Coraliomargarita algicola: one gene and its partner. Each later gene encodes a partner of the first gene's protein in a complex. Links are inferred from orthologs where the notes say so. Each region holds a gene or a part of one and is shown in the gene's direction. Other genes may lie near its edges. The genes, in order: uvrA and mfd.

Evidence for each region.
Region 2: the proteins of uvrA (region 1) and mfd are in contact, whole or in part, in a crystal structure (PDB 4DFC), measured with the Escherichia coli proteins. The link is inferred for Coraliomargarita algicola from one-to-one orthologs.

Annotation. Positions count from the first base shown.
Region 1 is NZ_CP138858.1:2,150,255-2,158,561, reverse strand. The notes cover bases 1,872-5,289. They hold uvrA (excinuclease ABC subunit UvrA), read left to right. Parts: upstream 1,872-2,221; coding sequence 2,222-5,089; downstream 5,090-5,289. Other genes in these bases: SH580_RS08455 (sulfotransferase family protein), read right to left, coding at 5,070-5,289; SH580_RS08465 (glutaredoxin family protein), read right to left, coding at 1,872-2,096. Outside these bases: tkt (transketolase), read right to left, coding at 1-1,192; SH580_RS08470 (phosphoribosyl-AMP cyclohydrolase), read left to right, coding at 1,364-1,789; more of SH580_RS08465, read right to left, coding at 1,809-1,871; more of SH580_RS08455, read right to left, coding at 5,290-5,828; SH580_RS08450 (sulfotransferase family protein), read right to left, coding at 5,919-6,587; SH580_RS08445 (glycosyltransferase domain-containing protein), read right to left, coding at 6,584-7,411; SH580_RS08440 (ABC transporter ATP-binding protein), read right to left, coding at 8,158-8,307. UniProt on the Escherichia coli protein: The UvrABC repair system catalyzes the recognition and processing of DNA lesions. UvrA is an ATPase and a DNA-binding protein. A damage recognition complex composed of 2 UvrA and 2 UvrB subunits scans DNA for abnormalities.
Region 2 is NZ_CP138858.1:2,392,007-2,400,946, forward strand. Bases 1,560-5,610 are described here. They hold mfd (transcription-repair coupling factor), read left to right. Parts: upstream 1,560-1,942; coding sequence 1,943-5,410; downstream 5,411-5,610. Other genes in these bases: rnc (ribonuclease III), read left to right, coding at 1,560-1,938; SH580_RS09520 (uracil-xanthine permease family protein), read right to left, coding at 5,407-5,610. Outside these bases: SH580_RS09505 (PhoH family protein), read right to left, coding at 1-1,115; more of rnc, read left to right, coding at 1,249-1,559; more of SH580_RS09520, read right to left, coding at 5,611-6,657; SH580_RS09525 (outer membrane protein OmpK), read left to right, coding at 6,839-7,645; SH580_RS09530 (NCS2 family permease), read left to right, coding at 7,685-8,940. UniProt on the Escherichia coli protein: Couples transcription and DNA repair by recognizing RNA polymerase (RNAP) stalled at DNA lesions. Mediates ATP-dependent release of RNAP and its truncated transcript from the DNA, and recruitment of nucleotide excision repair machinery to the damaged site.

The DNA of each region.
Region 1 (8,307 bases):
GTCCATTGAAGTTGGTGGGACCGAAGTCGCCGCCGTCTTTGATGTAGTTCTTGGTTGATCCGTAGAGGTCGGCCGAGCCGCTGATGAGGCTAGGCACTGCTTTGGCGACCGCTTGAATGATGGTGCCTCCGGAAGCGCGGGTCGCGGCTTTGGTGCCTGCGTCGAATTCTGGAATCTGGCTGAGTAGGTCGGCCGGCACTTCGCCCTTGAGCTCCGCAGCGAGTGTTGGGTTGGCGGCGCTCCATGCGTCAAAGACGCCTTCCCACTCCTTGTAGGCGGCGGCGCCTGCTTGGGCGACTTCAGCAAAGTGGGCACGCACTTCGTCGGATACGTAGAAGCTTTCTTCTGGCAGGCCGAGTCCTATGCGGGCGGCGGCTGCAAACTTGGCGCCGCCTTCACCGTGGCCGGCAGAGGTGCCTTCAACTTCTGGGATGCCCTTGCCGATAGTCGTCTTGGCGATGATGACCTTAGGCTTGCCGTTGTCGTTGGCCTTGGCTTCGGAAATGGCGGCTTCAACTGCGGCGAGGTCGTGGCCGTCGATGGTCACGGTGTCCCAGCCTTGAGAGATGAAGTAAGCAGAGGCATCTTCGCTCTGGGTCTGATCGGCCATGGCGTCGAGGGTGACGTCGTTGGAATCGTAGATCAGGATCAAATTGTCCAATTTGTTATGACCGGCAAATGCGATTGCTTCCTTGGCCACACCTTCTTGCAAGCAGCCGTCCCCATGGAGGGCGAACACGTGTTGATCGAAAATGGTGTGCTCTGCGGTGTTGAACTTTGCTGCGGCACGTTTACCGGAGAGTGCGTAACCGACTGCGTTGCCGATGCCTTGACCGAGTGGGCCTGTGGTGGCTTCGACGCCGACAGTATCACCAAACTCAGGGTGGCCTGGAGTTTCGGAGCCCAGTTGGCGGAAGTTTTTCACCTCTTCCAAGGAGAGCTCGTAGCCCGCGAGGTGTAGCCATGAGTAAAGGAACATTGAGCCGTGACCGCCGGAGAGCACGAAACGGTCACGATTCAGCCATTTGGGCTCTGCTGGATTGTAGCGGAGGCCGCCTGCGCCATAGAGCACGGCGCCGATTTCGGCACAGCCGAGAGGGAGGCCTAGGTGGCCAGAGCTGCAGGCGTGAATTGCGTCGATTGCGAGTCCGCGTGCTTGAGTTGCTGCTTGGGAGAGAATCTCTGTTTGCATAATGTTTCTAGGTGATGGGCCCTGAGCGGGCGGAATTTTGATAATCTGAAAGCGCCGAAGATGAACGGATGCCATCTAATGAAAAGGAAAAATGGGGAATTCCGTATGAATTTGCTTCATTACAGTCATTCAGAACTCGACTCTCAGCTGTCAGGGCTCTAGCTCGAAGGCATGACTCATGAAGAATTAGAAGAAGGCAAGGTGCTCAATCTCGATTTCGCAAAGCTGCGTAAGGTGGCCAATTGCGAGTCCGACGTGCTGCCTGCGATCGCTCAAGATTCGCAAACCGGTGAGGTGCTGATTGTCGGCTACGCCAATGAACTGGCGCTGGAAACCGCTCTCGAATGTGGCATGGCGACCTTTTGGAGCACCAGTCGCAACGAGCTCTGGATCAAGGGCAAGACCAGTGGCGATTATTTGAAAATCGAAGAGATCCGCGTCAATTGTGAGCAAAATTCGATTCTCTACAAGGTGACGCCGGCGGGCAAGGGCGCCTGCCACACCAAAAACCAAGCGGGCATTGCTCGCTCAGGGTGCTACTACCGTCGCCTCAAAGAGGACGGCAGTCTGGAATTCGTGGACGAGGCGCAAGTTTAGAGCGCGCTGACGAGGCCCTCTAATTCTCGTCGTCCGAAATGCCTAGCTTTTGGCGGATCTCGGGGAATTCGTTGAGCTCGGCCAAGAACTCGTCGACATCGAAGTCGGCCACCATGAAGTCCTCATACTCAAAGGTGGGCGTCTTGGTCTGTCCGCTCAGGGCCACCATGGCGTCCATGTCCTTGGCGTTTACATTGACATCACGCACGTCCAGATCGACACCTTGCGAATTGAAAAAAGAAAGGGCTTCACGGCACCAGGGGCAACCGGATTTTATGTAGAGAATCGGTAGTTTGTTTTTGCTCATAATTTATTCTTAAACCTACTCAATATAGTGCTTGTGACAACGTAAATTCAACGATTCGTAACTTTATCTGTAGTGGACTTGCGCCCCTGCATAATCTCCTATATAAGCGCTCCTCTTGTAGATTTATGAGTTCCACCGATGCAGTGACCACTCCAAAGCAATTAGCCGATTCGATTTCTGTTAAAGGTGCGCGCGAGCATAATCTAAAAAACATCAACGTGGACATTCCGCGCAATCAGTTGGTGGTCATCACGGGCGTCAGTGGTTCGGGTAAATCCTCACTGGCCTTCGATACCATCTATGCGGAGGGCTATCGTAAATACATCGACAGCCTCTCGACTAAGGCGCGTATGGTCCTGGAGCAAATTCCGCGTCCGGATGTGGACTACATTCAAGGTCTCTCGCCCGTCATCGCGCTGGAGCAGCGCACCGGGGGCGGGGGCAATCCGCGCAGCACCGTGGCAACGGTTACCGAAATCGCCGATTTCGCCCGTGTGCTGTGGGCGGTCTGCGGCACACCTTATTGCCCGAAGGATGGCGGCATTATTGAGCGGCGCTCGATGGACGATTGCCTGACGCGCATTTATGCGGAGCCGGAGGGGAGTCGCTTGATGATTCTCGCTCCGTGGATGACGGCCAAGCCTGCGATCTTGCGCGAAGAATTGCCGCGCTTGCAGCAGCGAGGCTTCCAGCGAGTGCGCCTTAACGGCGAGATCCGCCGTCTGGATGAGCATGATCTGATCGATTCCAAGGCTGCGTCGATTACGGTCGAGATCGTGGTCGATCGTATTGTGCTCAAGGCCGACCAACGCAGTCGGCTGGCGGACTCCTTGGACTTGGCCTTCAGTGAGGGGGAGGACCGTGCGCTGATTTTAATTGAGGACGGACAGCAATGGCGTGAACTCCCCTTGAGTAACCGTCTGGCTTGCGTGAATTGCGGCGATGTGTATGAGCCTGTCTCACCGCGTCATTTTTCCTGGAATCATGCCGAGGGCGCCTGTTCTGAGTGCGGCGGGCTGGGGGAGACCTTGCAATTTCAGCCCGAACTGATTGTGCCAGATTCGAGTATTTCTGTGAAAAAGGGGGCGATTAAGCCATGGCGGCTCGGGTCCAAGCAGATGATCATTCGGCACAACGCGATTCTCAAGCAGTTGGCCGAGCAATTGCCATTTGATCCCAACTTGGCCTGGGATGAACTCGATGCCGATGTGCGCGCGCAAATCCTACATGGCGCGGGCGAGCGACTGTTCAGTTTTAAGCTCAAGGGCGGCAATACTAAGCCTGAGTTGATGCCATTTGAGGGCGTGTTGACGGATCTGGAAAATATTCGTCGCCACACCACTAGCGACGGCCTGCGCGCCCGCCTGATGGCTTATCAAACCAGCAGTCGCTGCGAGGCCTGCTCCGGTCGCCGGCTGCGTCCGTCGAGCTTGAGTGTCTTGATCGAGGGGCGCTCCATTACCGATTTGCTGGCCATGTCGCTGCAAGAAGCGCAAGGCTTCGTGGATGCGCTGCAAAGCAATCCGGCCTATGCGACTGTGGGCGACGCCGTGCGCGGTCTCGGTTCGCGACTCTCCTTTTTGAATGAAGTCGGGCTCAGTTACCTCACGCTCAATCGCACATACACCAGCTTAAGTGGGGGCGAAGCGCAGCGCGTGCGCTTGGCGACTCAGCTGGGCATGTCGCTGGTCGGCGTGGTCTATCTCTTAGATGAACCGAGCATTGGACTGCATCCATTGGACAACCGTCGATTGATTCAAACGCTCATCGGTTTACGTGAGCGCGGCAACTCCGTCGTCGTAGTGGAACACGATGGTGAAACCATGTTGGCGGCCGATCATCTGATCGAGCTCGGTCCGGGCGCGGGCGTTGAGGGGGGCGAGTTGATTTATCAGGGCAGCCCCACAGATGCGTTTAATAATACATACAGTCGCTCTGGCATGTTCCTCAGCGGGGAGGCGCGTGTTGAAAAGAATGCGCGCACGCTGCGTCCTAAGTCCGACTGGTTGAGCGTCGAGGGGGCGTATGAAAACAACCTCAAGCAGGTCGATGCGAAGTTTCCTGTTGGCCTGCTGAGCGTGGTTTGTGGGATGTCCGGCTCCGGGAAGAGCACCTTGGTCAACGACATCCTGGCCAAGGCTGCGGCTTTTAAACTGAACCGGGCCAAGACGATTCCCGGCAAGCATAAGAAGATCACAGGGCTGGATCATTTCCTCTCTGTCATTCAAGTCGATCAATCGCCGATCGGTCGCAGCCCGCGCTCCAACCCGGCGACTTTTACCAAGCTCTTCGATCAGTTGCGGGACCTTTTCGTTAAATGCTCGATCGCTAAGATACGCGGATACAAGCGCAACCGTTTTTCCTTCAATGTGAGTGGTGGGCGTTGCGAACGTTGCAAAGGCGACGGCGTGATTAAGCTCGATATGCAGTTTATGGCCGACGTGTATAGCGAGTGCCCCAGTTGCAAGGGGCGTCGCTATAATCGGGAAACGCTGGATGTGCGCTTTAAAGGCTATAATATCGCCGATGTTTTGGAGATGAGTGTGGACGAAGCCTTGCAAGTCTTTGGGAAGCAGCCACGCATTGCCGAGAAATTGCACACTTTGGCCGATGTCGGGCTCGGTTACATCAAGCTGGGCCAGCCCGCCACCACGCTCTCTGGTGGTGAAGCGCAGCGGATTAAACTGTCCTTAGAATTGAGCAAGCGCCAGCAGGGCCAGACGCTCTACATCCTCGATGAGCCGACGACCGGTCTACATTGGCTGGATGTGCAGCGCCTCATGGACCTGGTCTTCAAGCTACGTGATGCGGGTAACACCATCCTGATCATCGAGCACGACCTGGATGTGATTCGCATGGCCGATTGGATCATCGAGCTCGGTCCCGAGGGAGGAGAGGCCGGCGGCGAAATCGTCTTTCAGGGGGAGCCATCTGCGTTCTACGAGGGGAGTACCAGCCCTACGCAGCAGATGCTCAAGGATATGATTTCTTAAGTTGCTGGTATTGCCGCCATGCAAGATAGGATAAATGTTGAGGCAAGCGAGTCAGCTGGTATAAATTCTGATTGATCGACCTTAATTCTGTGGGTTTGTATAGTTTCTCAAACGTTTTAGCTTGTAGTGGGTATCCCAGAAACTTGCTGATTTGGTCAATGCGTTCTTCGGGGTTTTGGGTCATGCTCTCTAATGAGAAGAAGAGGCAATCATTGGGGTGCTTTTGGTGGAAATTGATGCAGCAGCGCGTGTAAACTAGCCAGCCTCTTAGCCACATCGCACGCGCGCGCCAGTGAAGTTTGCCCGATTTTTCTCGGCGATTTAGGGATTCGATGACTGAAAATGGATTTCGGTAAACGAATAGAAACTTAGCGTCGGGGCAGAGGTCTCTCCATAATTCCAGAAACAGTGTGCTTCGTGGGTCTTTCCAGCCCCAGACGCCGTGAGATCCTTTTTTCGAGAGTAGGTCCAAGGCCATCTGGCGTTCTTCGTCATTTGGCATGATCGAACTCGGTGCATACCAATTACTCTTGTGGTATTTTTGAATCAGCCTGATGTGAAAATTTAGGAACTCGGTATCTTCGTAGTAACCATTGGGGTTTCCTGAATCTTTTTCGACCAAGTCGGAGCCCATGTGAATACCAGATTCATTTAAAAAGCTACCTAACAGGGAGGTGCCGGAGCGGTGCATGCCAGTTAAGATGATTGGCGGTGGGGGAGATAGCTTGTTCGTGTTCAATGATTCTAAAAGTGAGTGGCTGTGAAGTTCAGTTATGCTAGAGGCTGTAAATGTCGCGCTAGCATCCTATGGATGAACAGTTCTTGGCTTTTATTCTTGTGAGATGGTTGGGCTTGATGGCGGGCGTCGTAGGTGGGGGAAGTCCTCCTGTGGTTCTTCGCAATCAAGGAACTCGCACAGTGGCCCCCATCCGCTGTTCGATTGAAGTTCTATTTCGAGATAGTCCGCCTTGCGATCGCGAAAGTATGCACGTGCGGCCGCCAGGTGTAAGTCGTAGACTTGGCTGTAAAGATCTTTGTTGAAGGCATAGCTGCCAAATATTTGTAGTCGCATGTGCATGAGGCGTGGTTCGAAATAATCGCCAATGTAGTATGATACCGCGCGTCTTAGATGCTTCCATGAGCAAAAAACGTTTCTAGCTCTCAGTGGCATATGGTGTAAGCCTAGGCCGTCGAACTTGGAAAATTGACGCTCAACAGAAGTCAGCCAGCTTTCCTTCTCGCGCGTAGTGAGTATGAAACGGCTATTGGGATACTCCTTATCGAGTTGTGGATAGAAGTGCTCGCCAAAGTTGCTCAGTGCGTCCCAGTCGTCGACAGGTTCGAAGCGATAACAACCTCGCATCGCGAGTGCGCGAAAATTAAACGGGTTGTGGCGACATCTGTAGCCCAGCATCGTCAGTGCAGCATCTACACTCGTTGTCCCGGTTTTGGGGAGTCCAATGACAAATACTTTTCGTTTAGTTTGTGTAGATTTCATAGCTTTTGGGAATCGGGTTGTTTGCTTGCTTCTGAGCTTGTCGTATTTTGCGCCCCTCGGTGATCGTAAAGGACTTCATGGAATAGGTCGTCGGCGTAGAGGATTCTGCGTATCCATTCAGTAATCATTGTCTTATGAAAGGGGGCGCGGTAGGCCTTTCTTACATGATCTGTCGTGCGTTTACAAAAACGGTTGTCGTACCAAATGCCCGGAATCGTGTCAATTTGGATGTTTTGCTGCCATCGCACGAAGTCGAAGGATAACTGATCGCGTCGACTGCCTGCGCTGAGTTGTTTGAGCCAGCAATTGGAAAAGTGGATGGCTGTCGGGTTTGTTGGCTTGCGGATGAGCAGGTTCGTGTTGGCGAGTCCGAAATTGGCTGGGAAGCCTGCTTCGTTATAGCGATTGATCTGATGGGAGATGCGCGCGGGTGAATCCGCGGCCTCGACAAAGGCCCATTGGGCCTCCTGGTAGAGGCAATTTCTAACATCATGCGCGAGCACTTTAATCGGGTGAGAGGGGCTCGATTGCTCATTTAGGTAGTGTTTGATCTCTGTTGCATTGATGGTGCAGTTGGCATCGATCCACACGACCCAATCGTAGTCTTTGAAGTCTTTAAACGCTTGTATCTTTATTTCACGGGCATCTCGCGTTGCGTCGCGGTGTTTACGTTTCCACAATCGTCTTTCAATTGTTTTTGGGAGCGGCAGTTCGTTGTCCGTGTAGCAGAAGTAGTCAACATCTGCCGTCGGCTCACCAAATCCAGGTTGAAGAGCGCTATCGTACTGATCGATGATTGCAGTGTAAATGGCTAGTCTAGGCATTTGATTTCGATTCTAGTAGGAGCCAGCCATAAATGTGAGCGCTTTCATTCTCTCGGTCATTATTACATCCTTGAACTGATTGATCTTTGGCTGTGGCTTGTTGCTCTTGATTGAACTGCTTGATTGGGAACGGCGACGTTATGAATTTAACATGATGCGTTTGATTGAATCGCTCGGTGAGTTGCTGGCGAGTCTCTGTGTTTGCCCTCAAATACATTGCGATTACGAGGTCGCAATGCTTAAGGCCTGAAATCGACTCAGAGGTGAATAGTGAGGATCTTTCGCTGTGACTAATGAGCAAGCAGTGTCCCGTTTGTGGTATTGTTGACAGGGTTTTTGAACTGTAGTAGCTGCAAATCCGGACTTGATCGCTGACATTATGCTGTGCGGAAAACTCGCGCAAGAGACTTTCGCTACTTGAGAAGCCTCAAAGGCGTAAACTTCGAGCCCAGGTTTTTTCGTGGCCAATTGTATCGCATAGAAATTGCTGCTAGAGCTGATGCTTATCAGTTGTTGATACTGCTTATGAGTCGTTAGCGCTTCTAAGACAGGCACTAATTCAGATCCATAGAAGCCGTGTATCGTGTCGTAGGATCGCTCATCCTGCCGAGCACCTTTGGGAGCGTTGCAGCCTGACCAGGGGGTGCCAGTTTGCTTCAGGCAATAAAGAGCCCATTTTGAGCGGGCGAAAATGTGAAAACTGAAGAGTATGCAGTTTTTTATGAGCCGTTTGGGGGATACTGTATTCATCTGCTTTCGTGTTCCCACTTGGCAGGGTAAATCATAGGGAAAGTCGTTTTGCGCATCATGTGTCCAAACTGTTCGAATGAACCGTCTTCGACATGGAGTAAGAATGCACTTTGATAATTACAAAATTCGGTATGTTTGTTGCCTAA
Region 2 (8,940 bases), 240 kb from region 1 along the record:
GAATCCTCATTGGCGGGCTCTTCCTGCTTCACCACCTTGCGATTACTGAAGAGCACTTCCAAATTATCAAAAAACGGCGCGATATAGGGTGCCATTTTTTCTTCCAGCGTCCCAGGCAAGGCGCCGGTATCTTTACCAATATGCACCAGAGGACGCGTAATAAAGACACGCTCATATAAGTTGTCCTCTCCGATGGTTTGAAACAGTGCCATCGCAATCGAGACCAGAGTCTTCCCCGTGCCCGCCTTACCACTGCAGGTCACGAGCTTAATATCTTCATCCAACAACGCATCCATCAGCATCCGTTGCTCTGAATTGAGCGGATGAATACGAATCCCTTTGGGAATTTTCACCCCCACATCCGAGCCTAGAATTAAGGCATCGATCTGACCATCGCCTCGGTAGCGGGCTGGCTCGCTAAACTCACCATTGCTGATGTAAATATACTCATTCAGATACAAGTGACTGGTCAGCTCAGGCGAGAGGTCGACCCCCTGCTCTTCCAGAAAACGCTCATAGTCCGCATCCTCCACTACGATCGTCTTACAACCACCGCCCAGTTTGGCAGTGGTCACCTTGTCATTCATGTAATCCTGCACTTCCAAGCCGAGCGCAATGCCCTTGAGTGCCATATTGGCATCTTTGGTCACTAGAATAACACGACTATCAGGACATACATCCTTAAGAAAAAAGACAGACGCCAAAATCCGGCTGTCCATTTTCTCCATATTTACCAGCGTAGCCTTCAGTCGGTTGAGTCCTTCGTTCTCACTCTCGCCAGTTACCATGTAATCATTGATCACCACCACCAAGCGCCCGCCGTTCGGCAGGTCCCGGCTCAGCGCCGAGCTGCCCTTACCATTGAGTTCCGGCGGCGTTTCCAAGCCTTCGTCAAAGAGCGCACGCAAGTCGCGGTGTATTTTACGTGCGGAAAACCCGAGCTCCCCGGGAGCCGATTTCTTACCATCGAGTTCCTCCAAGACCTCGACTGGAATCGCAATCGTATTATCCTCAAATTTATGGAGGCACTGCGGATCGTGCAAAAGAACATTAGTATCGAGGACAAAGATCTTGGCCTTGGACTCGGAGGACGTGGGCGATTTTTCTTTTAACAAGGTATTTGTATAAATGAGAGCGAAATACAATTCCGGTATTTGCAGCCGGACCGAAATGAACTAGAACTAAGCTGAATTGCCCCCTCCTCCAGCGCAAGCGGTAAACCGACATCGCCGAACTTTTTCACATAAAATGCACAGCTCCAACCAAATCTTCGAACCGATCACTCAACACAGTTTTCAGGATGAAGCCTTGCTCAGACTCGCACTCACCCACTCCAGTTGCGATCGAGCAACGGGCGATAATCAGCGTCTGGAATTTCTCGGGGACGCCGTGCTCGACCTGGTGATCGCCGAAACACTCTACCAAAAGTTCCCACAGGCCGACGAGGGCACACTCGACCGCTCACGCGCCAGTATTGTCAATGGTAAATCTCTCGCGCGTGTCGCACGCAGCAATGATCTCGGCAAATATCTGGAAGTCAGCGAAGCGCATCGCCAACATCAGGCCGAACCGAGTAAGGCGATGCTCGAAGACGCACTCGAAGCACTCATCGGCGCCGTGTACCTCGACGCCGGCCTCGACGCGGCACGCCAAGCAATCCGCCAGCTCTTCGGCGATCAGATCGAAGCCATCGAGCTCACCGCCAGCAGCCAAAACCCAAAAGGCAAATTACAAGAGTGGTCGCAAAAACACCACGCCGGCGAAGTTCCCCGCTATCAAGAATTGCCCGCCGAAGGTCCGGACCACGACCGTCACTACAACGCCGCCGTTTTTCTGGGAGACAAAGAGCTCGGGCGTGGCACCGGTAGCTCTAAAAAGACCGCCGAAGCCAATGCCGCCCAAGCCGCGCTCAAGCATTTAGAGTCATTCAACAGCTAACGCAGTGCCCTCGAAATCAACAGTAGCCACTCCGAAATCGACGCTTTACCACGGCGTTTGCACGGAGGCACGTGCGCCGCTACTTCACTCTCTGGCGCAACACGCAACAACAGAGCTCACCCTCGCACTCGTGGCCGACCCGCGCCGCGCCCAAGAATTAGCCGCCGAAGTCGATCGCTATGTTCAATGGTCCATCCACAAGGCCCCCGTGGAAGTGCTTTACTTCCCGGAAGATCCGCCCCCCGACATCGATGCGCAACGACGCGCCGACCGCATATGCGATCGCCTGGCAGTGCTCAGTGCACTGTTGCAAGCTCCCCCGCATAAGCGTCTACTCATCGCCACCCCCGAAGCCCTACTGGGCAACTGCCCCGCGAAAGCAGACTTCGCACAAGGCCAAATCACTCTGGAAGTGGGCCAAAGCCATCCCTTCCGACAATTAATTGACAAGCTCACAACCGAGCTCGATTACGACTCCGAAGCACTTTGCGAACAACCCGGTCAAATCGCCACCCGTGGCGGCTTGATCGACCTCTACCCCTACGATGCGCACTGCCCCTATCGCATCGACTTCTTCGGCGACGAAATCGAAAGCATACGTAGTTTCGACCCCACTACCCAACGCACTCAAGACGACGTCAGCACCATTCGCATCGCCGCCGGCATGCCGAACTCCGATGCCGGTGCGGCCATCACTGAAGGCGCGCTCATTCACTACCTGCCCACAGCAGCCGTGCAATGGATATTCGAAGACCCCGCCGCACTTGTGCGCGAGCACCCCTATCGATTCGAGAAGTTAGCGATTGCTCGTAGCGACCTCACACCAATGACGCCGCCCGGCACTTCACAAGACGCCCCGAGCACGGCATCTCTACGCTCATTTTACCAAGTAATCGCCCAACGCAAGCAACGCGACACGCTGACTGGTATTTGTGAATTGGATACAGACTCCGAACTATTTCGAGACGCCGAACGCATCGAAATAGACTCTGAGCCGACCAGCAATTACCGTTTCCATACCGAGCTGGCACAGATCGGCTACGACCGTTTTGAGTCCGAACAGGATGCTCGCATTAAATTTGAAAACCAAATTGCAGACTGGTCGAGAAAGGGCTTCGCCATCACGTTGATTACTGCCGGCGAGAGCGAGAGCAAACGCATACAAGAACTCTTAAAGGAAAACCCTAAAACCGCGCGCCTCAAGCCACACTTCATACAGGGCACACTTTCTGGTGGCTTCATTTGCCACAACTCTCCCAATTACAAACCGCCCCTCAAAAGCGGTAAGAACGGATTCGCCCTGATCACCGACACCGAGTATTTCGGACGGCGCAGCCGCAAACTGAACCGCCGCGAAGAACGCGCGCGTCCCACAATTTCTCAAGTGGATCAATTGCTCGACTTTACCGAGCTCGCGGATGGGGATCCACTGGTGCATTTGCAACACGGCGTTTGCCTCTTTCGCGGACTCACACAGCTAGAAATACAAGGTGGCTCCAAAGAGGTGATCTCCGTCGAGTTTGCGGAGCAAATGACGGTGCATGTGCCGCTGCAAGAATCGCACCTACTCACCCGCTACGTCGGCCTCACCAAGTCCAGCCCCAAGCTCGCAAAAGTGGGCGGCGCGACTTGGGATAAGACCCGTGCCGCGGCCGAGCGCGCCACACTCGATTACGCAGCAGAAATGCTGCAACTTCACGCCCGTCGCAGTCAAGCGGGCGGCTTTGCATTTCCACCCGACCACCCTTGGCAAAAAGACTTTGAAGCCGCCTTTCCATTTAAAGAAACGCCCGACCAGCTCGCAGCGATCGAAGCCACCAAACAAGACATGGAAAAGCCACAAGCCATGGATCGCCTGATTTGTGGCGACGTGGGCTTCGGCAAAACAGAGGTCGCCATTCGCGCGGCTCTCAAAGCGGTGCTCGCGGGCAAACAAGTCGCCATCCTAGTGCCCACCACTGTGCTCTGCCAACAGCACTTTAACACCTTTTGCGAGCGCATGGCTCAATACCCGATCATTGTCGACATGATCAGCCGGTTTCGTAGCACGAAACAAAATAAAGAAAGCATCGCACACCTCGCAGCCGGTAAGGTTGACATCGTCATCGGCACCCATCGTTTGCTCAGTCACGACGTTCATTTCCAAGATTTGGGACTACTCGTCGTCGACGAAGAGCAACGCTTCGGTGTAAAGCAAAAAGAGCGAATCAAACAGCTACGCGCCGATGTCGACATCCTCACCCTGAGTGCCACTCCCATCCCACGCACGCTCTACCTCGCCATGGCGGGCGCACGTGCCATGAGTGTCATTGAAACACCACCCGTCGACCGCCGCCCCATCGAAACCATTGTAAAAAGCTACGATGAAAAGCTAATCAAATCCGCGATCCAAGCCGAGACCGATCGCGGAGGACAAGTATTTTACCTACACAACCGAGTCGACAGCATTCTAGGCGTCGCCGCTAAGATCGAAGCCATGCACCCCAAGCTCAAAGTCGCCGTCGGCCACGGACAGATGACTGAGGGCGCGCTGGAAAAAATCATGACGAAATTCGTAGCGGGAAAGTTCGACGTGTTAGTCTGCACGACCATCATCGAATCCGGCATCGATATCCCCAATTGTAATACATTGATCATCGAAGGTGCTGACCGTTTCGGACTCGCGCAGCTGTATCAAATCCGCGGGCGCGTGGGCCGCTTCAAACGGCAAGCCTACGCCTACTTATTATTGCACCGTCACGCCGCGGTGGTGGAACAAGCGCAAAAGCGCTTAAACGCGCTCAAACAACACAACCAGTTAGGGGCCGGTTTTCGCATCGCCATGCGCGACTTGGAATTACGCGGCGCCGGCAACCTGCTCGGCTCACAGCAGAGCGGACACATCGCCGGCATCGGCTTTGAACTGTATTGCCAACTACTCAAACAGAGCGTGGCTCGTCTCAAAGGCGATCCGGGAGCCGACCGCATACGAGCGGAAGTAAAACTCGACTTCATCACCACCGGCTTGGGCGGCAGCCGTGCCCGCAGCACCAGCGGCTCCTTTAGCTTTGCCGCGATTAAGGACGCTGAGTATGGCAACCGCAAAGGCGAGCTAATTGAAGCGTCCTTGCCCAGCGAATACATCGCCGAGCCCCGCTTGCGCATCGACTTCTACCGCCGCCTGGCCTTAGCTGAAAAGCTAGAAGACGTGCTCAACATCGCCGAAGAGTTGGCCGACCGCTTTGGCAAGCGTCCCCTGCCCACCGAAGCACTGATCGCCGTCAGCCAAGTGCGCATCCTCGCTGAGCTCGCCGGTGTGCGCCGCGTCGAGAGCGAAGGCGATCGCCTGATCTGCAAGCTCGCCATGCCGGGGAAATCGGGCGAATTCCTAAAGTCCGGCAGCCGTTTCCCGCGGCTCAAAGCCAAAGACCCCATCAAGCGACTCAACGAAATCCAACGCTGGTTACGTAAGCACCCCAAGGCACCAGCTTAGGCCTCGTCTTTTTTCGGCTGGGTGCGCGGCAGCACCAAATTAAGAGCAATGCCACAGATCGCACCGAGCCCGATCCCACTCAGTGAGACAAAGCCTAGGTCCAAGCTCATCCCACCAATCGCACTGACCAAAATCACGGAGCTTATGATCAGATTGCGTGAATCGTTATAGTCGACCTTATGATCCGCAATGGTTTGAATGCCGATACTGGCGATAATTCCGAACAATAAGATCAACACACCTCCAATCACGGGCACAGGGATAGTCGCCAATAAACCGCCCAGCTTAGCGACAAATGCCAATAAGATGGCGAAAAGTGCCGCCCAAGTCATGATGGCTGGATTGAAGGCTTGCGTGATTTTAACCGCCCCGGTGACTTCGGAATAAGTCGTATTGGGCGGGCCGCCCATCGACGCCGCCAGGCAGGTGGCCACACCATCGCCCAAAAGTGTATTCTTAAGGCCTGGCTTTTCCAGATAGTTTTCCTTAGTCGCGCTGCTGATCGCGAGAATGTCGCCGAGATGCTCGACCGCAGGTGCAATTGCAATCGGTAGCATATACAAGATCGCTTCTAAATTAAACTCAGGCGCCGTAAATGCAGGCAGCGCAAATAAGGGCGCACTCGATACCGCCGCAAAATCCACCACTCCCAGCACAACCGAAAGCGTATAACCGGCCACGATGCCGCACAGCACAGGCAGTAGCTTGAACATGCCCCGCCCTTTTAAGATCACCACGATCGTGACCATCAGTGAAAGTAAAGAAATCGACATCGCTTGCGGCAAAGGCACCAGCTCAACGCTACCATCCCCCGTTTTGCCCATCGCCATATTCACCGCAACTGGCGCGAGAATCAGGCCGATGGTGATAATCACGGGCCCCACCACCACGGGCGGCAGAATATAGTGCAACCAGTCCGCACGTCGCAGTCGCACTAAGAAGCTAATTAAAACATAAAACAAACCCGCCGCGATCAGGCCCGACAATGTACCCGGCAGCCCCCAAGTTTGCACACCATACATAATAGGTGCAATAAAGGCAAAAGACGATGCCAGGAAGATGGGCGGCACCTTTTTGCGATTGATACATTGAAAAGCGAGCGTTCCGATGCCTGCCGTAAACAAGGCCACGTTGGGGTCTAAGCCAGTCAGTATGGGCACTAGCACCAGCGCGCCAAAGGCCACAAAAAGAAACTGTAAGCCAATGATGCTATCTTTCAGGCGAAATTTATAGTCGGTTGCTGCCATGGGGCGGAATCATTTGTGCCGCATGGCTGCGCGCGAGTTAAAAAAACCGAAACAAGTAACGAGAAGCACGTTTTGTCGCATGATTCGTGCTACTAATAGATCACACTCACATTTCAACTACTTCTAGGACATGCAGAAATAGCGTTGGACTCGTTCCCCGATTTCGATGCTTTGCCTGTTCATGAAAACTCTACAGAGACTCATTCAAACATCCACACTAGTTAGCATGCTCACGCTTGCGCCCAATTTGCAGGCGGAAGAGGCTCCCCTTCAGGAAGACTCTGGTAGCTGGGCTCCGCAGTGGATCCAGTGGCAAGACTTCAGCCTATCGTACCTCTATGGCGGCAAATACCGCGTCGATGCGGAAGATCAGCAAACCGTCACCTTCGAGCATGTCAGTGCCTGGAGCTTTGGAGACAGCTTCACATTTATCGACTACCTCGATTATCTGGACACAGATGGCGAAGAGTCCGCCTTCTACGGGGAATTCTCCCCACGCTTCAGCTTCGGAAAAATCACAGATCGCGAATGGAGCCTCGGCCCGATTCAGGACGTCTTAATTGCCACCACCTATGAATTCGGCGAAGACGACGTCGAGAGCTTACTCTACGGCATCGGCATCGACCTCGATCTGCCGGGCTTCGACTACTTTCACCTGAATCTCTATTATCGTGACCCGCAAAACACTAACTCACGCGGCTGGCAATTGACACCTTGCTTCGGCTACACCCTCCCATTTGGCCAATCAGAAATCATCATCGACGGCTATATTGATTATGTCTTCGCCTCCGAAAACTCGGGCTACGAAGAAAACCTGCACATCAACCCACAGATCAAATACAACTTGGGCAAACTACTATGGGATGAGTCACAACGCCTCTACGTAGGCGTCGAGTACGACTACTGGAGCAACAAATACGGCTTAAAAGATCTGCCCTTCCGCACCGACCAAAGCGCCTGCAGCTTCCTGCTCAAATACCACTTCTAAACATCGCCACAGCACTCAAGAATCTCGAACCAGTCAAACATGCTAAAATTCTTTAAATTCGGAGAACACAAGACCAACCTCAAGACAGAGCTCATCGCCGGCATCACCACCTTCGCTGCGATGTCTTACATCCTGGTCGTCAATCCGATGCTGCTCGGGAACGCGGGTATGGACCCGCAAGCTGTGATGATGGCAACTGCCATCGCGGCGGCCATCGGGTGTTTCCTGATGGCCTTCATGTCAAACTATCCCATCGCCCTCGCTCCGGGCATGGGGACCAACGCCTACTTCGCCTTCATCATCGTGCTAGGCATGGGCATACCATGGCAAGGCGCCTTGAGTCTCACCTTCTGGAACGGTATCATCTTCCTCGTCCTCTCCGCGTCCGGAGTTCGCAAACAAATCATCGAATCCGTGCCCAAGGGGCTCCAAGTAGGTATCCAAGCCGGGATCGGCTTCTTCATCGCACTACTCGGCTTGAAGGCAGCTGGCTTGGTCGAAGCCAGTCCCGCCACCATCATCACCCATGGAGATTTTAGCGACCCCATCGTATTACTCGGACTGGGAGGCTTATTTGCCATCTGCACCTTAACCGTCTGGCGCGTGCCAGGCGCGATTATCATCAGTATGCTAGCACTCGCGATCAGCGGTCTATTCGTACTCAATCCAGCCAGCACAGAAGGCGCGCCAGAGATGTTGACCACCCTGCCCGAGAGCTTTTTCGCCCTCCCCTCCGGACTCGGCGAAACCTTTTTACAACTCGATTGGTTCTACCCCTTCACCAACCTCGAATCACTGCAAGTACTCTTCGTCCTGCTGATTCTAGATCTATTCGACTCTGTCGGTACCATCATCGGGCTCTCCCGCCGCGCCCAGCTCTTAGATGAGAACGATCAATTACCTCGAGCCAACCGGGCACTGAGCGCCGACGCCCTAGCCACAGTCTGCGGCGCAATGCTCGGCACCTCCACCACTACCTCCTATGTCGAATCCGCCGCAGGGATCGAAGCAGGCGGCCGCACAGGCTTTACCAGCGTAGTGGTCGGCGTTTGTTTCTTAATCGCACTCTTTTGCTATCCATTAATCGCCGCAATTCCCGCCATTGCCACCGCACCCGCTCTCATATTTGTCGGACTACTCATGGGCGAAGGGCTACGACACGTGCCCTACGAAGAATACACCGAACGCGTAACAGCGATCTTAACTGCAATCACCATCCCCCTATTTTTCAGCGTCACCCACGGCATCGCGATCGGTTTCCTACTCTATATCTTCTTACGCGTCACCAGCGGCAA